One region of the Cronobacter dublinensis subsp. dublinensis LMG 23823 genome, then DNA from elsewhere that is predicted to be linked to it. Evidence: predicted binding sites of a transcription regulator. Region 1 holds the regulator's gene; each other region holds the start of a gene.
The links. The regulator sigma-54, encoded in region 1, starts transcription at its own class of promoters, with help from an activator protein. The targets are predictions, from matches to a motif close to GTTGGCACANNTTTCGCTNT.
Positions count from the first base shown of each region.

Region 2: AFK67_RS18635 (gamma carbonic anhydrase family protein) is a predicted target of sigma-54. The motif match lies at 2,264-2,283, and genes of this name have one in related genera.
Region 3: glnK (P-II family nitrogen regulator) is a predicted target of sigma-54. The motif match lies at 3,057-3,076, and genes of this name have one in related genera.
Region 4: glnA (glutamate--ammonia ligase) is a predicted target of sigma-54. The motif match lies at 3,371-3,390, and genes of this name have one in related genera.

Region 1 is NZ_CP012266.1:450,031-455,747, reverse strand. It holds gene kdsD (arabinose-5-phosphate isomerase KdsD) at 1-55, shown strand, start outside; gene kdsC (3-deoxy-manno-octulosonate-8-phosphatase KdsC) at 71-637, shown strand; gene lptC (LPS export ABC transporter periplasmic protein LptC) at 634-1,209, shown strand; gene lptA (lipopolysaccharide ABC transporter substrate-binding protein LptA) at 1,178-1,735, shown strand; gene lptB (LPS export ABC transporter ATP-binding protein) at 1,742-2,467, shown strand; gene rpoN (RNA polymerase factor sigma-54) at 2,564-4,003, shown strand; gene hpf (ribosome hibernation promoting factor) at 4,026-4,313, shown strand; gene ptsN (PTS IIA-like nitrogen regulatory protein PtsN) at 4,394-4,879, shown strand; gene rapZ (RNase adapter RapZ) at 4,944-5,717, shown strand, end outside.
Region 2 is NZ_CP012266.1:4,032,222-4,037,938, forward strand. It holds rRNA gene AFK67_RS18615 (23S ribosomal RNA) at 1-115, opposite strand, end outside; tRNA gene AFK67_RS18620 (tRNA-Ala) at 285-360, opposite strand; tRNA gene AFK67_RS18625 (tRNA-Ile) at 395-471, opposite strand; rRNA gene AFK67_RS18630 (16S ribosomal RNA) at 541-2,083, opposite strand; gene AFK67_RS18635 (gamma carbonic anhydrase family protein) at 2,559-3,113, shown strand; gene AFK67_RS18640 (DUF1488 family protein) at 3,089-3,346, opposite strand; gene aroE (shikimate dehydrogenase) at 3,343-4,161, opposite strand; gene tsaC (L-threonylcarbamoyladenylate synthase type 1 TsaC) at 4,165-4,737, opposite strand; gene AFK67_RS22300 (DNA topoisomerase family protein) at 4,727-5,284, opposite strand; gene smg (DUF494 family protein Smg) at 5,308-5,717, opposite strand, start outside.
Region 3 is NZ_CP012266.1:1,127,696-1,133,412, forward strand. It holds gene AFK67_RS05165 (SmdA family multidrug ABC transporter permease/ATP-binding protein) at 1-1,124, shown strand, start outside; gene AFK67_RS05170 (SmdB family multidrug efflux ABC transporter permease/ATP-binding protein) at 1,117-2,895, shown strand; gene glnK (P-II family nitrogen regulator) at 3,127-3,465, shown strand; gene amtB (ammonium transporter AmtB) at 3,497-4,783, shown strand; gene tesB (acyl-CoA thioesterase II) at 4,971-5,717, opposite strand, start outside.
Region 4 is NZ_CP012266.1:4,392,072-4,397,788, reverse strand. It holds gene glnG (nitrogen regulation protein NR(I)) at 1-615, opposite strand, end outside; gene glnL (nitrogen regulation protein NR(II)) at 624-1,673, opposite strand; gene glnA (glutamate--ammonia ligase) at 1,874-3,283, opposite strand; gene typA (ribosome-dependent GTPase TypA) at 3,662-5,485, shown strand.

The DNA of each region.
Region 1 (5,717 bases):
CCAGTTGCGCGGTGTGATACATATGCATGATTTGCTGCGCGCAGGCGTGGTGTAACAAAGGAAAGGTTTAATGAGTAACCCTGATGGCGCCATCTCTACCTGCTACGGGCCGGTGAGCGCGCAGATCATTGAGCGGGCGGCGCAAATCCGCCTGCTGATTCTGGATGTCGACGGCGTGATGTCCGACGGCCTGATTTACATGGGCAACAGCGGCGAAGAGCTGAAAGCCTTTAACGTGCGCGACGGCTACGGCATTCGCTGCGCGCTGACGTCCGGCATTGAGGTAGCGATCATCACCGGGCGAAAAGCGAAGCTGCTTGAAGACCGCTGCGAAACGCTCGGTATTACGCACCTTTACCAGGGCCAGTCCGATAAGCTCATCGCTTACCGCCAACTGCTGGAAACACTGGCGCTTGCGCCGGAAAATGTCGCTTATGTCGGCGACGATTTAATTGACTGGCCTGTGATGGCGCAGGTCGGGCTCAGCGTCGCGGTGGCGGATGCGCATCCGCTGCTGACGCCGAAAGCCGATTACGTCACCCAAATCCCGGGCGGACGTGGCGCGGTGCGCGAAGTCTGCGATCTCCTGCTGCTGGCGCAGGGAAAATTAGCTGAGGCCATAGGGCAATCCATATGAGTAAGACCAGACGCTGGATAATTATCCTGCTGGCGCTGGCCGCGCTGGTGCTGATTGGCATTAACCTGGCCGATCAGGATGAAAGCGGCCCGCTGACGGTAAATAACAACGAGCCGACGTACCAGAGCGAGCAGTCCAACACGGTTGTCTACAGCCCGGAAGGCGCGCTGAACTATCGCTTAATCGCGCAGCACGTCGAGTATTTCTCGCAAGACGGCGTCTCCTGGTTTACGCAGCCGGTAATGACCACCTTCGATACCAACAAAGTGCCGACCTGGTCGGTCAAAGCGGATCGTGCCAAACTGACCAATGACAGGATGCTCTACCTGACCGGTCATGTGGAAGTGAACGCGCTGACGCCAGATTCGCAATTGCGCAAAATTACGACCGACAAGGCGGAGATCAACCTGGTCACCCAGGATGTTACCTCTGATACGCTTGTCACTCTTTACGGCACCAGCTTTAATTCCAGCGGCCTGAAAATGCGCGGGAACCTTCGCAGCAAAAATGCCGAGCTGATTGAAAAGGTTAGAACCTCCTATGAAATCCAGAATAAACAAACTCAGCCTTAATCTCGTACTGACTAGTACGCTGCTGGCGGCAGGCTTCCCGGCGTTCGCGCTGACAGGCGACACCGAACAGCCTATCCATATTGAATCTGACCAGCAGTCGCTGGATATGCAGGGCAATGTGGTGACGTTCACCGGTAATGTCGTCGTGACGCAGGGCACGATTAAAATCAACGCCGACAAAGTTGTCGTCACGCGCCCCGGCGGTGAGAAAGGCAAAGAGGTGATTGACGGTTACGGCAATCCGGCCACGTTCTTCCAGATGCAGGACAACGGCAAACCGGTTAAAGGCCATGCCTCGACGATGCACTACGAGCTGCAAAACGACTTCGTGGTGCTGACCGGCAACGCCTACCTTGAGCAGCTCGACAGCAATATCAAAGGCGACAAAATCACCTATCTCGTGAAAGAGCAGAAAATGCAGGCGTTCAGCGAGAAAGGCAAACGCGTGACCACCGTACTGGTACCGTCGCAGCTGCAAAATAAAGACGGCAGCGCCCAGGCGCCAGCTCAGAACAAGAGTAACTAAACCCTTATGGCAACACTCATTGCGAAACACCTGGCGAAAGCCTACAAGGGCCGCCGCGTAGTGGAAGATGTCAGCCTGACGGTGAACTCAGGCGAGATTGTCGGCCTGCTGGGCCCGAACGGCGCGGGTAAAACCACCACCTTCTACATGGTCGTGGGCATTGTGCAGCGCGACGCGGGCAATATCATCATTGATGACGAAGACATCAGCCTGCTGCCGCTGCACGCCCGCGCGCGTCGCGGCATCGGTTATCTGCCGCAGGAGGCGTCGATTTTCCGCCGCCTGAGCGTCTACGACAACCTGATGGCCGTGCTGCAAATTCGCGACGATCTCAGCACCGAGCAGCGCGAAGACCGCGCCAAAGAGCTGATGGAAGAGTTTCACATCGACCACCTGCGCGACAGCCTCGGCCAGTCGCTCTCCGGCGGCGAACGTCGTCGTGTGGAGATCGCCCGCGCGCTGGCGGCGAACCCGAAATTCATCCTGCTTGACGAACCTTTTGCGGGCGTCGACCCGATTTCGGTTATCGATATCAAACGCATTATCGAGCATCTGCGCGACAGCGGCCTTGGCGTACTCATTACCGACCATAACGTACGTGAAACGCTGGCGGTGTGCGAGCGCGCCTATATCGTTAGTCAGGGGCATCTTATCGCCCACGGCACCCCCGACGATATTCTGCAGGATGAACAGGTTAAACGCGTATATCTTGGGGAAGAGTTCAGACTCTGATAGGGTAGAGCAACAGGCAGAAACGGCGCGCCTCCCTGCGCGCCCCGCCGCAACAGGTCTTTTTGACGTTTACACCTGAGGATTTTTGCCCTGAATATGAAGCAAGGTTTGCAACTAAGGCTTAGCCAACAGCTCGCCATGACGCCGCAGTTGCAGCAGGCCATTCGCTTGTTGCAGCTCTCCACGCTGGAGCTCCAGCAGGAGTTGCAACAGGCGCTGGAAAATAATCCCCTGCTTGAGCAAACCGACATTCACGACGAAATTGCCACTCAGGAAACACCGGACAGCGAAGGGCTCGATACCGCCGAAGCGCTGGAGCAAAAAGAGATGCCGGACGAGCTGCCGCTTGACGCCAGCTGGGACGAAATCTACACCGCCGGCACGCCGTCAGGCACCGGCACCGACTACATCGACGACGAACTGCCGGTCTATCAGGGCGAAACCACCCAGAGCCTTCAGGACTACCTGATGTGGCAGGTGCAGCTGACGCCCTTTTCCGACACCGATCGCGCCATTGCCACGGCGATTGTCGACGCGGTGGACGACACCGGCTACCTCACCGTTTCGGTGCAGGATATTCTCGACGGTATGGGCGATAACGATGACGACATCGGCCCGGAAGAGATTGAAGCCGTGCTCAAGCGCGTGCAGCGTTTCGATCCAGTCGGCGTCGCCGCCCGCGATCTGCGCGACTGCCTGTTGATCCAGCTTTCGCAGTTCAGCGCCGACACGCCTTTTCTCGCGCAGGCGCGGCAGATAGTCAGCGATCACCTCGATCTGCTGGCCAATCACGACTTTCGCAGCCTGATGCGCGTCACGCGCCTGAAGGAAGATGTGCTGAAAGAAGCGGTCAATTTGATCCAGTCGCTCGATCCGCGTCCCGGCCAGTCGATCCAGACCGGCGAGCCGGAATATGTCATCCCGGACGTGTTAGTGCGCAAGCATAACGGCCGCTGGGTGGTGGAGTTGAATTCCGACAGCATTCCCCGGCTCAAAATCAATCAGCAGTACGCCGCGATGTCCAACAGCGCGCGTAACGAATCCGACAACCAGTTCATCCGCAGCAACCTGCAAGAGGCGAAATGGCTGATTAAAAGCCTGGAGAGCCGTAACGACACGCTGCTGCGCGTCAGCCGCTGCATCGTTGAACAGCAGCAGGCGTTCTTCGAGCAGGGCGAAGAGTTTATGAAGCCGATGGTGCTGGCGGATATCGCGCAGGCGGTTGAGATGCATGAATCCACCATCTCCCGCGTCACCACGCAAAAATATCTGCACAGCCCGCGCGGCATTTTCGAATTAAAGTATTTCTTCTCAAGCCACGTGAACACCGAGGGCGGCGGCGAAGCCTCGTCCACGGCTATCCGGGCGCTGGTGAAGAAGTTGATTGCAGCGGAAAACCCCGCGAAACCCTTAAGCGACAGCAAACTGACATCTATGCTGTCCGATCAGGGGATCATGGTGGCCCGCCGTACCGTTGCGAAGTATCGAGAGTCTTTATCCATACCGCCGTCAAACCAGCGCAAACAGCTGGTCTGACCCAACCGATAAGGAAGACACTATGCAGCTCAACATCACAGGACATAACGTCGAAATCACTGAAGCGCTGCGCGAGTTTGTCACCACGAAATTCGCCAAGCTGGAGCAGTATTTCGAAAGGATTAATCAGGTCTATATTGTGCTGAAGGTGGAAAAGGTGACGCAAATCGCCGACGCCACCCTGCATGTGAACGGCGGGGAGCTGCATGCCAGTTCGGAAGGCCAGGATATGTACGCCGCCATCGACGGTTTGATTGATAAACTGGCGCGGCAGCTCACTAAACACAAAGATAAACTGAAACAACATTAATTGTCCGGGCGTTTCGCTGGGACATCGACGGCCCGGCCCGTCTGGCGGGCCGTCGCACCAGAAAACGCTTAGGTGAAATTATGATGAATAATGATTCCGCTCTGCCATTGAGCAATGTATTAAACCAGGAATGCACCCGTAGCGGCGTACATTGCCAGAGTAAAAAACGCGCCCTGGAAATTATCAGCGAGCTGGCGGCAAAGCAGCTCAGCCTGCCGCCGCAGGTAGTGTTTGAAGCGATCCTTACCCGCGAGCGGATGGGAAGTACCGGGATCGGCAACGGCATCGCCATTCCGCACGGCAAGCTTGAAGAAGACACGCTGCGCGCCGTGGGCGTTTTTGTTCAGCTCGAAACGCCGATTGCCTTTGACGCCATCGATAACCAGCCCGTCGATTTACTCTTCGCGCTGCTGGTGCCGGCGGATCAAACCAAAACGCATCTGCATACGCTGTCGCTGGTGGCCAAAAGGCTGGCGGACAAAACGATTTGCCGTCGTCTGCGCGCCGCGCAAAGCGATGAAGAGCTCTATCAGATAATCACTGAAACCAGTGAAGAGAGTGAATGACCGTGCCGAAAGGCACAATCCAGGAAGCGCCGGTTAACCGGTCTGAAGTGTGGAGAAACAGCAGATGGTTCTGATGATCGTCAGCGGACGTTCAGGGTCAGGGAAATCGGTCGCCCTGCGTGCGCTGGAAGATATGGGGTTCTACTGCGTCGATAACCTGCCTGTTGTGCTGCTGCCTGAGCTGGCGCGCACGCTTTCTGACAGGCAGATATCCGCCGCGGTGAGCATTGACGTTCGCAATATGCCGGAATCCCCGGAGGTGTTTGAGCAGGCGATGAATAACCTGCCGGACGCGTTCTCTCCGCAACTGCTGTTCCTCGACGCCGATCGCAACACGCTGATTCGCCGCTACAGCGATACGCGTCGTTTGCATCCGCTCTCCAGCAAAAACCTGTCCCTGGAAAGCGCCATTGATGAAGAAAACGATCTGCTGGAGCCGCTGCGCTCGCGTGCGGATCTGATTGTCGATACCTCGGAAATGTCGGTGCATGAGCTGGCGGAAATGCTGCGCACCCGACTGCTCGGCAAGCGCGAGCGTGAACTCACGATGGTGTTTGAATCCTTCGGCTTCAAGCACGGCATTCCGATCGACGCCGATTATGTCTTCGACGTGCGTTTTCTGCCAAACCCGCACTGGGACCCGAAACTGCGCCCGATGACCGGCCTCGATAAGCCCGTCGCGGCGTTTCTCGACCGGCACACTGAAGTGCATAACTTCATCTACCAGACGCGTAGCTATCTGGAACTCTGGCTACCAATGCTGGAAACCAACAACCGCAGCTACCTGACTGTCGCCATCGGCTGTACTGGCGGTAAACACCGCTCCGTTTATATCGCC
Region 2 (5,717 bases), 850 kb from region 1:
GACATCGCCGGCTATAACGGTTCATATCACCTTACCGGCGCTTTTCGCAGATTAGCACGTCCTTCATCGCCTCTGACTGCCAGGGCATCCACCGTGTACGCTTGTTCGCTTAACCTCACAACCCGAAGAAGTCTTCGTGCTGCGAGTTTGAGAGACTCTGACACACCGCGCATTCCTTATTTACGGAAGAATGCAGCAGCGTGTCTGTTTCAATTTTCAGCTTGTTCCGGATTGTTAAAGAGCAAATACTTCGCAGTATACTCAGGGAGTACACTCTGAAGTGATGGTGGAGCTATGCGGGATCGAACCGCAGACCTCCTGCGTGCAAAGCAGGCGCTCTCCCAGCTGAGCTATAGCCCCATCGTAGTTAAACCTCTGCAACTCCGTGCGGAGTTGGTAGGCCTGAGTGGACTTGAACCACCGACCTCACCCTTATCAGGGGTGCGCTCTAACCACCTGAGCTACAAGCCTGTAGAGGTTTTGCTTCTTTACTTTCTATCAGACAATCTGTGTGAGCACTACGAGGTTGTATCTTGCAGGTAAGGAGGTGATCCAACCGCAGGTTCCCCTACGGTTACCTTGTTACGACTTCACCCCAGTCATGAATCACAAAGTGGTAAGCGCCCTCCCGAAGGTTAAGCTACCTACTTCTTTTGCAACCCACTCCCATGGTGTGACGGGCGGTGTGTACAAGGCCCGGGAACGTATTCACCGTGGCATTCTGATCCACGATTACTAGCGATTCCGACTTCATGGAGTCGAGTTGCAGACTCCAATCCGGACTACGACGCACTTTATGAGGTCCGCTTGCTCTCGCGAGGTCGCTTCTCTTTGTATGCGCCATTGTAGCACGTGTGTAGCCCTGGTCGTAAGGGCCATGATGACTTGACGTCATCCCCACCTTCCTCCGGTTTATCACCGGCAGTCTCCTTTGAGTTCCCACCATTACGTGCTGGCAACAAAGGATAAGGGTTGCGCTCGTTGCGGGACTTAACCCAACATTTCACAACACGAGCTGACGACAGCCATGCAGCACCTGTCTCAGAGTTCCCGAAGGCACTCCCGCATCTCTGCAGGATTCTCTGGATGTCAAGACCAGGTAAGGTTCTTCGCGTTGCATCGAATTAAACCACATGCTCCACCGCTTGTGCGGGCCCCCGTCAATTCATTTGAGTTTTAACCTTGCGGCCGTACTCCCCAGGCGGTCGACTTAACGCGTTAGCTCCGGAAGCCACGCCTCAAGGGCACAACCTCCAAGTCGACATCGTTTACGGCGTGGACTACCAGGGTATCTAATCCTGTTTGCTCCCCACGCTTTCGCACCTGAGCGTCAGTCTTCGTCCAGGGGGCCGCCTTCGCCACCGGTATTCCTCCAGATCTCTACGCATTTCACCGCTACACCTGGAATTCTACCCCCCTCTACGAGACTCAAGCTTGCCAGTTTCAAATGCAGTTCCCAGGTTGAGCCCGGGGATTTCACATCTGACTTAACAAACCGCCTGCGTGCGCTTTACGCCCAGTAATTCCGATTAACGCTTGCACCCTCCGTATTACCGCGGCTGCTGGCACGGAGTTAGCCGGTGCTTCTTCTGCGAGTAACGTCAATTGCTGTGGTTATTAACCACAACACCTTCCTCCTCGCTGAAAGTACTTTACAACCCGAAGGCCTTCTTCATACACGCGGCATGGCTGCATCAGGCTTGCGCCCATTGTGCAATATTCCCCACTGCTGCCTCCCGTAGGAGTCTGGACCGTGTCTCAGTTCCAGTGTGGCTGGTCATCCTCTCAGACCAGCTAGGGATCGTCGCCTAGGTGAGCCTTTACCCCACCTACTAGCTAATCCCATCTGGGCACATCTGATGGCATGAGGCCCGAAGGTCCCCCACTTTGGTCCGAAGACGTTATGCGGTATTAGCTACCGTTTCCAGTAGTTATCCCCCTCCATCAGGCAGTTTCCCAGACATTACTCACCCGTCCGCCGCTCGTCAGCAAATCAGCAAGCTGATTCCTGTTACCGCCCGACTTGCATGTGTTAGGCCTGCCGCCAGCGTTCAATCTGAGCCATGATCAAACTCTTCAATTAAAGTTTGATGCTCAAAGAATTAAACTGTTAGTTCGTAATGAATTAACTGTTGTTCACTTGAGACTTGATAATCATTTATCGTCCGAAGACGTTAAGATATCAGTGCCCCGAGTGCCCACACAGATTGTCTGATAAATTGTTAAAGAGCGGTGCGACGCGGCTTTCAGCCTGCTGTCGCGAGGTGGCGTATATTACGCTTTCCTCTTTCAGAGTCAACCCTTAATTTCAGAGTTTTTCTCTTATCGCTTCGACTATTTCGTGAAGTGCTTCACATTGCCGTCTCGATGGAGGCGCATTATAGGGATCTCTGATTTCAGCACAACCCTTTTTTCGATCTTTTCTTTCAACTGTCGTTTTTTCACACGCATTGCTGCGATCCCGCTCGATCTGCTCAACGAATACGCGCATTTACGCTTGCGCAGCGCCTTAAATCCAACCAAAGTCTTCTTATCAATTGATAAAAACCGAGGCGATCATGTCTTCTGTATTGCGTCCTTATAAAAATACCTTCCCCCAGACCGGCCAGCGCGTGATGGTTGATAACTCAAGCGTGGTGATTGGCGATGTAAGAATGGCTGATGATGTCGGGGTCTGGCCTCTGGTGGTTATCCGGGGCGACGTAAACTATGTCTCCGTCGGTGCCCGCACCAACATTCAGGATGGCAGCGTGCTGCACGTAACTCACAAGTCCTCCTATAATCCGCAAGGTAATCCGCTGCTTATTGGCGAAGACGTTACCGTCGGGCATAAGGTGATGCTGCACGGCTGCACTATTGGTAATCGCGTGCTGGTTGGGATGGGGTCTATCGTTCTCGACGGTGCCATTATAGAAGACGACGTGATGATCGGTGCCGGGAGTCTGGTGCCGCAAAATAAGCGGCTGGAAAGCGGGTACCTTTATCTCGGTAGCCCGGTAAAGCAGATCCGCCCTCTGAAAGAGGCTGAACGGGAAGGGCTGCGCTATTCAGCCAATAACTATGTGAAGTGGAAAGATGAATATCTGGCTCAGGAGAGCCAGACCCAACCCTGAGCATCTTCTTGCTGAGCGGCGATAAGCTGCTCAGCGTTTTCTTCCAGATCCCAGCGATGCTCGCGGAACGCGGCTAACCATTCATCGGGCGACTCGCCAGAGAAACGCGCCACCAGCACAGGCTGAGGAATGGCGCAGGTGAGCACCAGGCCATTAACCAGCGCCGGAAAGCAAACGGCTTGTCGCTGTTCATCCCAGTGCTCGCGATCGGGGAACTGAATCGCCTGGTTCATTGCGCCAGCTCCTGCTTAAGCTTTTCAATAACGGGCTCCACTTCCGGCAGTACGCCGTGCCAGAGCAGCACCGCATGCGCCGCCTGCCCCACCAGCATTCCTAAGCCGTCTGACATCTGCGTGGCGCCGTGCGCTGCGCACCATGAAAGAAAAGGCGTCTGTCCCTTTTGATAGAACATGTCGTAGCAGCCAACCGTCTGATTTATCAGCGCAGCAGGGAGCGCCGGTATGTCACCGTTGATCCCGCTGGACGTCGCATTAATAATGAGATCGAACACGTGACCGTCCAGATCCTGGAGCGCAACGGCGTTGACGCTACCGGTATGGCTGAACAGGTTCGCCAGTTCCTGCGCTCGCGCAAAAGTGCGATTGGTGATTGTCACTGCGCAATCTAACGAAAGCAGCGGCAATAAGACGCCTCTGGCTGCGCCACCCGCGCCTGTCAGAAGGATCCGGTAGCGCGGTTTGATCATACCGAGGCGTTCAAGATCGCTCAGCAGGCCGATACCATCGGTGTTATCACCAAGCAAACGCCCATCATCGAGCCGCTTCAGCGTATTGACCGCTCCCGCCAGCGCCGCCCTTTCCGTCAGCTCATCTGCACGGGCAAACGCCTGTTCCTTGAAGGGCACCGTGACGTTGGCCCCTTTCCCTCCCGCCATGAAAAAGCCTTCCAGCGTTTCCACGAACGTATAGAGCGGCGCGAGCACGCGTCCATATGGATGCTCAATCTGCAGCTGTGCGGCAAATTGCTGATGAATAAACGGCGATTTGCTGTGCGAGACAGGATTGCCAAAAACGGCGTAAGTTTCCATGCGTTAACCTTGTCGGAAAAGTTCACCCGTCAGCGCGTCACGGATCTCCGACGGATTTTGCCGTCCACCCGTTGCGCCATGTAGCACAGGGAAATCGTCGCCAAACTGCGCCAGGACTTCCTGCGCCGTACGACACGGCTCCAGCCCGGACAGATTGGCGCTGGTCGACACCAATGGTTTGCCAAAGGCTTCGCAGAGCGCGATAACCTGCGGATGATTGGTCACGCGCACCGCCAGCGAATCAAAACGGCCAGTCAGCCAGCGAGGCGTTGACGGCTTCGCCGGGAAGACAAACGTCACGGGGCCCGGCCAGCAGGCAAAGACCGCCTCACGTTGTTCTGGCGTCAGCGCCTCATCATCTATATAAGGCTTCAGTTGCTCAAAATTCGCCGCGATCAGAATAAGCCCTTTCTCCATGGGCCGTTGCTTAAGTTCAAGCAGTCGCTTTACAGCAGTTTCGCTATCAGGATCGCACCCTACGCCAAATACGGCTTCTGTCGGGTAAGCAATGACATGTTCATTTTTAAGGACGTCGACGACATGCGATATCGCGTCCGCAGGTTGGTTATTCTTCACGGTCTGATTCCGCCGTTACCGGCTTTCCACATTGTTTACTGGCACAAAAGCGCTTTACGCCCTGTGCGGTTTTCTTCTCTATAAGGAGGGGATAATGGCATTCCGGGCACTCGCCAGCCACCGGTTTGAAATTAATCACAAACTGGCACTCCGGGTAGCGATCGCAGGAATAAAAGGTTTTGCCAAAGCGCGAACGCCGCTGAACCAGATTGCCGGTGCTGCACTGAGGGCATTGCAGGGCGGTGTCATCAGGTTTGTCGATCTGCTCGGTATGCTCACACTCAGGGTAGCGGCTGCAACCGATAAACATGCCAAAGCGTCCCTGGCGGAGCACCAGCGTTGCATCGCATACCGGACATTGCTGGCCATCCAGCACTTTGACAATGTGACCATCCGCCTGCCCTTTTAGCGGACGGACGTAATCACATTCAGGATAATGCGAACATCCCAGGAAAGGACCATGCTTCCCGGAACGGATAAGAAGTTCAGCCCCGCATTTTGGGCAGGGCTCGTGTTTGGGCACTGAAAAGAGTGCTGACCTTGCCATAATTCACCACTGCACTGAAAATATCAGTGCAGCATACCGTCATTCACTTCAAAGAGCAGTTCTTCCATTTGTTGATAGGCATTTTCACATCCGGGAATGTTGAAAAGCACCATCAGGATGACCCACTTTAAATCTTCTAAATCAAACTCGGCGGTATCCAGCGCCATGACGCGCTCAATAACCATTTCACGAGTTTCGAGATTCAGCACCTGAATTTGTTCCAGAAACAGCAGGAACCCCCGACAGCTGGCGTCCAGCCGCTGGCACTCTTCTGCGGTATAAATACGCATCGAGAGTGGATCCGAAGCCAGTTGCATCGGCGCGGAAAGACCATCCTGATAATCCGCCAGCTTTTCCAGCCATAACAGCGCATTAAAGATATCTTCCTGATCAAAACCCGCATCCGTCAGGTCCCGCGTCAGCTTATCCTGGT
Region 3 (5,717 bases), 680 kb from region 1:
GACAGTCGGCGCTGTTTGCCGAAGACGCGCGCGATACCGGCGTGAAAAACCTGCGCGTGGCGCGCGTGGATGCCCGTTTCGACCCGACGATTTATATCGCCATTGGCATGGCGAACCTGCTGGCCATCGGCGGCGGCAGCTGGATGGTGATGCACGGCACGCTGACGCTCGGCCAGCTCACCAGTTTCACCATGTATCTTGGCCTGATGATCTGGCCGATGCTGGCGCTGGCCTGGATGTTTAACATTGTCGAGCGCGGCAGCGCGGCGTACAGCCGCATCCGCGCGCTGCTGGCGGAAGCGCCGGTGGTGGAGGACGGCGAGGCGGCGCTGCCTGCCGGGCGTGGCGAGCTCAACGTGGCTATCCGCGAGTTTCGCTACCCGCACGCGGCCCGTACCACGCTGCAAAATATTCAGTTTTCGCTCAAGCCTGGCCAGATGCTGGGGCTCTGCGGCCCGACAGGCGCGGGGAAAACCAGCGTACTGTCGCTGATCCAGCGTCATTTCGATCTCGACGCGGGCGATATTACCTTCCACGGCGTCCCGCTCGCGCGCCTGCACCTCGACGAGTGGCGCGCCCGGCTGGCGGTCGTTAACCAGACGCCATTTTTATTTTCCGATACGGTTGCCAGCAATATCGCGCTCGGCAAGCCCGACGCGACGCGCGACGACATCGAGCGGGCGGCGCAACTCGCCTGCGTGCATGACGATATTCTGCGTCTGCCGCAGGGCTATGAAACGCAGGTCGGCGAGCGCGGCGTGATGCTTTCCGGCGGGCAGAAACAGCGAATCTCCATTGCCCGCGCGCTGCTGCTGGAGGCGGAGATCCTGGTGCTGGACGACGCGCTTTCCGCCGTCGACGGACGCACCGAACATCAGATCCTGCATAACCTGCGCCAGTGGGGCGAAAACCGCACGGTGATCATCAGCGCGCACCGGCTTTCGGCACTGACCGAAGCCAGCGAAATCCTCGTGCTTCAGCACGGCCAGGTGGCGCAGCGCGGGCCTCATGAGGCGCTGGCGGCGCAGCCGGGCTGGTATCGGGACATGTATCGCTATCAGCAACTCGAAGCGGCGCTGGATGACGCGCCGGGCGAGAACGATGAGGAGGCGCTGAATGCGTAATCTGGGACAGAGCTGGCCGACGTTAAAACGTCTGCTGGCGTACGGCTCGCCGTGGCGTAAGCCGCTCGGCGGCGCGGTGCTCATGCTGTGGGTGGCGGCGGCGGCGGAAGTCACCGGGCCTGCGCTCATCAGTTATTTTATCGACAATCTTGTCGCGAAAAACCAGCTGCCGCTGGGGCTCGTGGCGGGGCTCGCGTTCGCATATGTGCTGCTGCAAATCCTCGCCGCGGGGCTGCACTACTGGCAGGCGTTGCTGTTTAACCAGGCGGCGGTCGGCGTGGTGCAACAGTTGCGTACCGATGTGATGGACGCCGCGCTGCGCCAGCCGCTCAGCGCGTTCGACACCCAGCCGGTGGGGCAGCTGATTTCGCGCGTCACCAACGATACTGAAGTGATCCGCGATCTTTACGTCACCGTGGTGGCGACGGTGCTGCGCAGCGCCGCGCTTATCGGCGCGATGCTGGTGGCGATGTTCAGCCTTGACTGGCGCATGGCGCTGGTGGCCATCACGATTTTCCCGGCGGTGCTTATCGTGATGACCATTTATCAGCGCTACAGCACGCCGATTGTGCGCCGGGTGCGGACGTATCTTGCGGATATCAACGACGGCTTTAATGAAGTCATCAGCGGCATGAACGTCATTCAGCAGTTCCGCCAGCAGTCGCGGTTTGGCGAGCGTATGAACGCCGCCAGCCATTCGCACTATCTGGCGCGCATGCAGACGCTGCGCCTCGACGGCTTTTTGCTGCGCCCGCTGCTGAGCCTCTTTTCCGCGCTGGTACTGTGTGGGCTGCTGATGCTGTTCGGGTTCACGTCCGTCGGCACGATTGAAGTGGGCGTACTATATGCCTTTATCAGCTATCTGGGCCGCCTTAACGAGCCGCTGATTGAGCTGACGACGCAACAGTCTATCTTGCAGCAGGCGCTGGTGGCGGGTGAGCGGGTCTTCGAGCTGATGGACCGTCCGCGTCAGGATTACGGACAGGACGAGCGCCCGCTGGCGAGCGGGGCTATTGAGGTGGATAACGTCTCTTTTGCCTATCGCGACGATCAATTGGTGCTCAAAGATATCTCGCTCTGCGTGCCGTCCCGCCACTTTGTGGCGCTGGTCGGGCATACCGGCAGCGGCAAAAGTACGCTGGCAAGCCTGCTGATGGGGTATTACCCGCTGACGGCGGGCGAAATCCGCGTGGATGGACGCCCGCTCGCCTCGCTCAGCCACGGCGTGCTGCGTAAGGGCGTCGCGATGGTGCAGCAGGACCCGGTGGTGCTCGCCGACTCCTTCTTCGCTAACGTGACGCTCGGGCGCGACATCGACGAAGCGCGCGTCTGGACGGTGCTCGAAACCGTGCAGCTGGCGGAGCTGGCGCGCGGCATGAGCGACGGCATTTACACGCGTCTTGGCGAGCAGGGTAATAATCTCTCGGTAGGGCAGAAGCAGCTGCTGGCGCTCGCCCGCGTGCTGGTGGACGCGCCGCAGATTCTCATTCTTGATGAGGCGACCGCCAATATCGACTCCGGCACCGAGCAGGCGATTCAGCAGGCGCTCGCGGCTATTCGCCAGCACACGACGCTGGTGGTGATAGCGCACCGTCTTTCGACGATCGTCGAGGCGGACACCATTCTGGTGCTGCATCGCGGCCAGGCGGTGGAGCGTGGCAGTCATCAGGCGTTGCTTGAGGCGCGCGGCCGTTACTGGCAGATGTATCAGCTGCAGCTGGCGGGCGAAGAGCTTCAGGCCGCCGCGCAGGAGGAGTCACTCAGCGCCTGATGCACCAAAACAACGCATTCCGCTAACACTCCCCGTTAGTGGTGCAAAAATGTAACGCACCCTGCACTGGCATGGTGCGTTTTTGCTTTCTGGCGTGCGCCCGCTGGCCTGGGCTGCGCTTCCTTACCCCCATTCCCGCCGTCGCCGCACGCTTTTTGATTCCTGGCACGCCGCTTGCTTTACCCAATTATCATCGCTGCCGCATTACCCAATTCTGACTGGAGGGGATCTATGAAGCTGGTTACCGTGGTAATCAAACCGTTCAAACTGGAAGACGTGCGTGAAGCACTCTCCACCATTGGCATTCAGGGCCTGACCGTCACTGAGGTGAAAGGGTTCGGGCGCCAGAAGGGCCATGCCGAGCTTTACCGCGGCGCCGAGTACAGCGTGAATTTCCTGCCCAAAGTAAAAATCGACGTGGCGATCGCCGACGATCAGCTGGATGAAGTGATCGATGTGGTCAGCAAAGCCGCGTGGACCGGTAAAATTGGCGACGGCAAAATTTTCGTCGCCGAACTGCAACGCGTGATTCGTATTCGTACCGGCGAAGCCGACGAAGCGGCACTCTGATTTCTGGCCAACCGTAACAGGAATGGAAAAGATGAAACACACAGCCCTCAAATCTGGTTTCGGCCTGCTTGCGTTGCTGCCCGGTTTTGCCCTGGCGGCGCCGGCGGTGGCGGATAAAGCCGATAACGCCTTTATGATGCTCAGCACCGCGCTGGTGCTTTTTATGACGATCCCCGGCCTTGCACTCTTTTACGGCGGTCTGATCCGCGCGAAAAACGTGCTCTCGATGCTGACCCAGATCTCCGTCGCTTTCGCGCTGGTCTGCGTGCTCTGGGTGGTGTACGGCTACTCGCTGGCCTTCGGTGCGGGCGGCAGCTTCTTTGGCAACCTCGACTGGCTGCTGCTCAAGGGCATCAAGATCACGGACCTGATGGGCAGCTTCTATCAGTATATCCACGTCGCGTTCCAGGGCTCCTTCGCGTGCATTACCGTCGGGCTTATCGTCGGCGCGCTGGCGGAACGTATCCGCTTCTCGGCGGTGGTGATTTTCGTGGCGGTGTGGCTCACGTTCTCCTATGTGCCTATCGCGCACATGGTGTGGGGCGGCGGCCTGCTGGCTTCTCACGGCGCGCTGGATTTCGCGGGCGGCACCGTGGTGCACATTAACGCCGCGGTCGCGGGCCTGGTGGGCGCGTATCTGGTCGGCAAACGTGTGGGCTTCGGCAAAGAGGCGTTCAAACCGCATAACCTGCCGATGGTCTTTACCGGCACCGCTATTCTCTATTTCGGTTGGTTCGGCTTTAACGCCGGCTCCGCCAGCGCCGCGAATGAAATCGCCGGTCTGGCCTTTGTGAATACCGTGGTCGCGACGGCGGCGGCGATCCTCGCCTGGGTGTTTGGCGAATGGGCGCTGCGCGGCAAACCTTCTTTGCTGGGCGCCTGTTCCGGCGCTATCGCCGGGCTGGTCGGCGTGACGCCTGCGTGCGGTTACATCGGCGTCGGCGGCTCGCTGATTGTCGGTATCGCGGCGGGGCTTGCGGGCCTGTGGGGCGTGACCATGCTCAAACGCTGGCTGCGCGTTGACGACCCATGCGATGTGTTCGGCGTGCATGGCGTCTGCGGTATCGTGGGTTGCATCCTGACCGGTATCTTCGCCTCTTCATCGCTCGGCGGCGTAGGGTTTGCCGAAGGCGTGACGATGGGGCATCAGGTGCTGGTGCAGCTTGAGAGCATCGCCATTACCGTGGTGTGGTCCGGCGTGGTGGCGTTTATCGCCTACAAAGTGGCGGACCTGACCGTTGGGCTGCGCGTCTCCGAAGAGCAGGAGCGCGAAGGTCTGGATGTGAACAGTCACGGCGAGAACGCCTACAACGCCTGATAGTGTGTTATCTCCTGAGCATAAAAAACCTCCCGCATGCGGGAGGTTTTTTTATGGGGGAGGGGCAATGGTGGGTGCGCTCACGCTAACCTACCCTACAGCCCGGAACATCTCACCCGGGGCGGGTTTCGCAGGAGGGGATTCGTAGGGCGGCTAAGCGTCAGCGCACCCGCCGTCCAAAGGGCCCTTACCCGCGCTTTCTCATCACGCCTTCCTGCACGGTCGAGGCGACAAGCACGCCGTCCTGCGTATAAAACTCGCCGCGCACAAAGCCGCGGGCGCTGGAGGCGGACGTACTCTCGACGCTGTAAAGCAGCCACGCGTTCATATCGACCGGGCGGTGGAACCACATCGAATGGTCGATGGTCGCCACCTGCATCCCCGGCTCAAGGAAACCGACGCCGTGCGGCTGTAACGCCACCGGCAGGAAATTGAAATCCGACGCGTAACCGAGCAGCGACTGATGCACCCGGATATCGTCCGGCATCTGGCCGTTGGCGCGCAGCCACACCTGACGCTCCGGCTTCGCCACATGGCCTTTCAGCGGGTTATGAAACTCCACCGGGCGAATTTCCAGCGGCTTGTCGCACAAAAACTTCTCCTTCGCCTGCGGCGGCAGCAGGTGCGCCAGTGAGCGGGCGATGTCCGTTTCTGATTTCAGGCCGTCGGGCGAGGGCGCAGAGGGCATGGTTTTCTGATGCTCGAAACCGCCTTCCGGGGCCTGGAACGAGGCGGTCATGTAGAAAATCGGCTTGCCGTGCTGGATAGCCGCCACGCGCCGCGCGCTGAAACTGTTGCCGTCGCGCAGCACTTCCACGTCATACACGATGGGCTTCTGGCTGTCGCCGGGGCGCAGAAAATAGCTGTGAAAAGAGTGCACCAGACGTTCTTCCGGCACCGTCGCTTTGGCGGCGTAAAGCGCCTGGCCGACCAC
Region 4 (5,717 bases), 490 kb from region 1:
GATAAGGTCTTTGGGAATGGCCGCCATATTCAGCGCGATAAACGGCGCTTTGACGCGCGGGCTGTGGCGGTGCAGCGCGTGCGCCACCAGCTCTTTACCGGTGCCCGACTCGCCGTTAATCAACACGCTGATGGAGGAGCGCGAGAGACGCCCGATAATGCGAAACACATCCTGCATCGCCGGCGCTTCGCCGATGATATCGGTGGTCGGGCCGAATACCTGCGCGCTGCGCGGCTGTTGCTGCTCCTGATAATGGCTAATGGCGCGCTCGACGAGCGCCACCGCCTCGTCGATATCAAACGGCTTCGGCAGATAATCAAACGCGCCCTGCTGATAGGCGCTGACCGCGGCGTCGAGATCCGAATGCGCGGTCATAATGATGACCGGAAGCATCGGGTGGCGCTGTTTAATCTGTTTGAGCAGCGTCAGGCCGTCCATGCCCGGCATACGGATATCCGACAGCAGCACGTCCGGGGTTTTGGTGCTCAGCGCGTCCAGCACCTCGTTACCGCTTTCAAAGGTGGTGCAGCTTAAGCCTGCTCCGGTGAGCGCGCGCTCAAGCACCCAGCGAATGGAGCTATCGTCATCGACGATCCAGACAATCCCTCGTTGCATAATCACCTCTATTTCCGAATGGGCAGGAAAACCGAAAATTCGGTATGGCCTGGCCAACTGTTAAATTCGATTTTTCCCGAATGCTGATCGATTAGGTTGCGGGCGATGGAAAGCCCCAGCCCGGTGCCGCCTTCGCGGCCGCTGACCATCGGGTAAAACAGCGTATCCTGCAGGTGCGCCGGAATGCCCGGCCCGTTGTCTTCCACGTCGATGCGCGCCGCCAGGCGGTAACGCACGCCGTGCAGCGTCAGCTGAAACGCGGTACGGGTACGCAGGGTGATTTCGCCACCTTCGTCGCCCAGCGCCTGAAGGGCGTTACGCACGATATTCAGCAGCACCTGCTCTATCTGATCAGGATCATGGGTAAATTCCGGCAGGCTTGGGTCGTAGTCGCGTACCAGCGTGACGTTCTCCGGCAGCTCCATCGACACCAGCTTCACCACGCGCTCGGCGACTTTATGAATGCTCTCGGTGACGTGCATGCCCGGCTGCTGCGGCCCTAACAGACGGTCCACCAGGTTACGCAGGCGGTCGGCCTGTTCGATAATCACTTTCGTGTATTCGGTCAGCGACGGGTCGGGCAACGCGCGGGCGAGCAGCTGCGCTGCGCCGCGCAGGCCGCCAAGCGGGTTTTTGATTTCATGCGCCAGCCCGCGCACCAGATCGCGCGCCGCGACCTGCTGGGCATGCTGAAGTTGTTCCTGGCTTAAACGTCGCTGATTGTCCATCGGGGCCATTTCCAGCAGGATCAGGCCATCCGGCAGACGTTGCGCCGTCAGGGAAAGAATGTGCGAGCGACCATCGATGACCAGCGTCACTTCGTTATCCGTAAACCCCTGGCCCGCGTTCAGGCTTTCCTGCATCAGGCTGATATTCAGGGAAAAATAACTCAGAAGCTCTGGTAACGGCGTGCCATAAAGCTTACGTGAACTTTGCGCGAGCAGTTGCTGCGCCGCCGGGTTGGCGTAATGCACCGCCAGGTCGTCATCGACCAGCAGAATGCTATTGATTAATGCGTTAAGGATCTGCCCAGCATCGGGCAGCGTGCCTGTTGCCATCCAGCAGTCCCCCAGGTTTTTGCACCATTTTAGTGCATTATAGCGTTTTAACGATGAAAAAGGCGTTAAAACCGGTTTCGGGTGGTGAAAAAAGCCCATCCGAAGATGGGCTAAAGTTTCCACGGCAACAAAAAAACAGTGACGGATTTCACGCAGTGGCGACAACCTGAAATCCGTTGGCTATCAACTTCAAAAAAGCATTACACGCTGTAGTACAGTTCGAACTCTACCGGGTGCGGCGTCATGCGAACGCGGTCGTTCTCTTCGATACGCAGCGCGATGTAAGCGTCGATGGCGTCGTCGGTGAATACGCCGCCTGCGGTCAGGAACTCGCGGTCCTGATCCAGCGCCTGCAGGGCTTCTTCCAGAGAGCCAGCAACCTGCGGGATCTCTTTCGCTTCTTCCGGCGGCAGGTCATACAGGTTTTTGTCCATCGCTTCGCCCGGGTGGATCTTGTTCTTGATACCGTCAAGACCAGCCATCAGCAGGGCCGCGAAGCACAGGTACGGGTTAGCGGCCGGGTCCGGGAAGCGCACTTCGATACGACGCGCTTTCGGAGAGGCGACAACCGGGATACGGATAGACGCAGAGCGGTTACGCGCGGAGTAAGCCAGCATCACCGGCGCTTCGTAGCCCGGGACCAGACGCTTGTAGGAGTTGGTGGTCGGGTTGGACAGCGCGTTGATGGCTTTCGCGTGTTTGATAACGCCGCCGATGTAATACAGCGCCTGCTCAGACAGACCAGCATATTTGTCGCCGGAGAACAGGTTGGTGCCGCCTTTAGACAGGGACATGTGGCAGTGCATGCCAGAGCCGTTATCGCCAAACATCGGTTTCGGCATGAAGGTCGCGGTTTTGCCGAAGCGGTGCGCGACGTTATGCACGACATATTTGTAGATCTGAATTTCGTCCGCTTTTTTGGTCATGGTGTTGAAGCGGGTGGCCACTTCGTTCTGACCTGCGGTAGCAACTTCGTGGTGGTGAGCTTCAACCACCAGGCCCATCTCTTCCATGGTCAGACACATCACGGAACGGATGTCCTGAGAAGAGTCAACCGGCGGAACCGGGAAGTAACCGCCTTTCACGCCCGGACGGTGGCCTTTGTTGCCGCCTTCATATTTGGTGGAGGAGTTCCACGCGCCTTCGATGTCGTCAATCGCGACATGGGAGCCGGAGATGGAGCTGCCAAAGCGGATGTCGTCAAACAGGAAGAACTCAGGTTCCGGCCCGAACAGCACGGTGTCGGCGATGCCGGTGGAGCGCAGGTACTCTTCCGCACGTTTGGCGATGGAACGCGGGTCGCGATCGTAGCCCTGCATGGTGCCCGGCTCAAGGATATCGCAACGAATAATCAGGGTCGGTTCTTCGTAGAACGGGTCAATGACAGCGGTGGAGGCGTCCGGCATCAGCACCATGTCAGATTCATTGATGCCTTTCCAGCCACCGATGGAGGAACCATCGAACATTTTACCTTCTTCAAAGAAGTCGGCGTTCACCTGGTGGGCTGGGATGGTGACGTGCTGTTCTTTACCTTTCGTGTCAGTGAAGCGCAGATCCACAAACTTCACTTCATGTTCATTCAGCATCGTCAGAACGTGTTCAGCGGACATACTTAACTCTCCCGGATTTGTCATTGTCGTCGTGGTAACGAGGTATTCAGTACTTATTAAAATTGGCGTCGCCGCCCTGAAATCTTTAAAGCGAAATCTGTGCCAACTTTCAAATCCCCCTAAAAAGGCGCTATGATGCGCGTCATAGTGCAAAAGGGCTGCACCAGAATGGACAGATTGCACCAATATAGTGCCTGTGTGTAAAAAACAAGCACTGTGTTGGTGCAATTTACGTTTAATAGCCCTTTTACCGCTGCGTGAAAAGGATCACAAAGCCTGGCGACAATACTTGTTTGCGTCAGATGATTGTGATCCTGTTTAGTCCTTCGATTAATACGTGTACAATAACGCGCTATTTCTAATGCCTGAGGCAAAGTTGTGATCGAAAAATTGCGTAACATCGCCATCATTGCGCACGTTGACCATGGTAAAACGACCCTGGTTGACAAGCTGCTGCAGCAATCCGGTACGTTCGACGAACGTGCTGAAACTCAAGAGCGCGTGATGGACTCCAACGATTTGGAGAAAGAGCGTGGGATTACCATCCTCGCGAAAAACACCGCGATCAAATGGAATGATTACCGTATCAACATCGTTGATACCCCTGGGCACGCCGACTTCGGTGGTGAAGTTGAACGTGTCATGTCCATGGTTGATTCCGTGCTGCTGGTGGTTGATGCTTTTGACGGCCCGATGCCGCAGACGCGCTTCGTGACCAAGAAAGCATTTGCCCATGGCCTGAAACCTATCGTGGTTATCAACAAAGTTGACCGTCCGGGCGCGCGTCCTGACTGGGTTGTGGATCAGGTGTTCGACCTATTCGTGAACCTCGACGCGACCGACGAGCAGCTGGACTTCCCTATCGTTTACGCGTCTGCGCTGAACGGTATCGCGGGTCTGGATCACTCTGACATGGCGGAAGACATGACCCCGCTGTACCAGGCGATTGTCGACCATGTACCGGCACCGGACGTCGACCTCGACGGCCCGCTGCAGATGCAGATCTCCCAGCTGGACTACAACAACTACGTTGGCGTCATCGGTATCGGTCGCATCAAACGCGGTAAAGTGAAGCCGAACCAGCAGGTCACTATCATTGATAGCGAAGGCAAAACCCGTAACGGTAAAGTCGGTAAAGTGCTGGGCCACCTCGGTCTGGAGCGTATCGATACCGATCTGGCGGAAGCAGGCGATATTATTGCTATCACCGGTCTTGGCGAGCTGAACATCTCCGACACAATCTGCGACCCGCAGAATGTCGAAGCGCTGCCGGCGCTGTCCGTTGACGAGCCGACCGTTTCTATGTACTTCAACGTCAACACCTCGCCGTTCTGCGGTAAAGAAGGTAAATACGTTACCTCTCGTCAGATCCTTGACCGTCTGAACAAAGAGCTGGTGCACAACGTTGCGCTGCGCGTTGAAGAGACCGAGGACGCTGATGCGTTCCGCGTTTCTGGCCGTGGTGAACTGCACCTGTCTGTTCTTATCGAGAACATGCGTCGTGAAGGTTTCGAACTGGCGGTTTCCCGTCCGAAAGTTATCTTCCGCGAAATCGACGGCCGTAAACAAGAGCCGTTCGAAAACGTGACGCTGGACGTTGAAGAGCAGCACCAGGGTTCTGTGATGCAGGCGCTGGGCGAGCGTAAAGGCGACCTGAAAAACATGAATCCGGACGGCAAAGGCCGCGTACGTCTCGACTACGTGATCCCAAGCCGTGGCCTGATTGGCTTCCGTTCCGAGTTCATGACCATGACTTCCGGTACCGGCCTGCTGTACTCCACCTTCAGCCACTACGACGATATCCGTCCGGGCGAAGTGGGCCAGCGTAACAACGGCGTACTGATCTCTAACGGTCAGGGTAAAGCGGTTGCGTTCGCGCTGTTCGGTCTGCAGGATCGCGGCAAGCTGTTCCTGGGTCACGGTGCCGAAGTCTATGAAGGCCAGATCATCGGTATTCACAGCCGCTCTAACGACCTGACGGTTAACTGCCTGACCGGTAAGAAACTGACCAACATGCGTGCGTCCGGTACGGACGAAGCGACGGTTCTGGTTCCGCCTATCAAGATGACCCTGGAGCAGGCGCTCGAGTTCATCGATGACGACGAACTGGTTGAAGTTACCCCGCTGTCCGTACGTATTCGTAAACGTCACCTGACGGAAAACGATCGTAAACGTGCCATGCGCGGTGCGAAAGAAGAGTAATACGGTGCATCCGTAAGCCGGGTCAGCGTTCGCGCCGCCCGGCATGACTTAAAAGCTGCTGAGAGATCAGCGGCTTTTTTTATGGCTGCGCGCGCATACTCTTTATAAAACAGTTACTCATGAAGTCATGATGCCCGACGGCAGCACTGACTGTCTGCCGCACGGCGACGGCGAAACCGACCGCTGATTTCCGTCTGCAACGCGCGGGCGATGCAAAAGCCGCGCGTTCGCA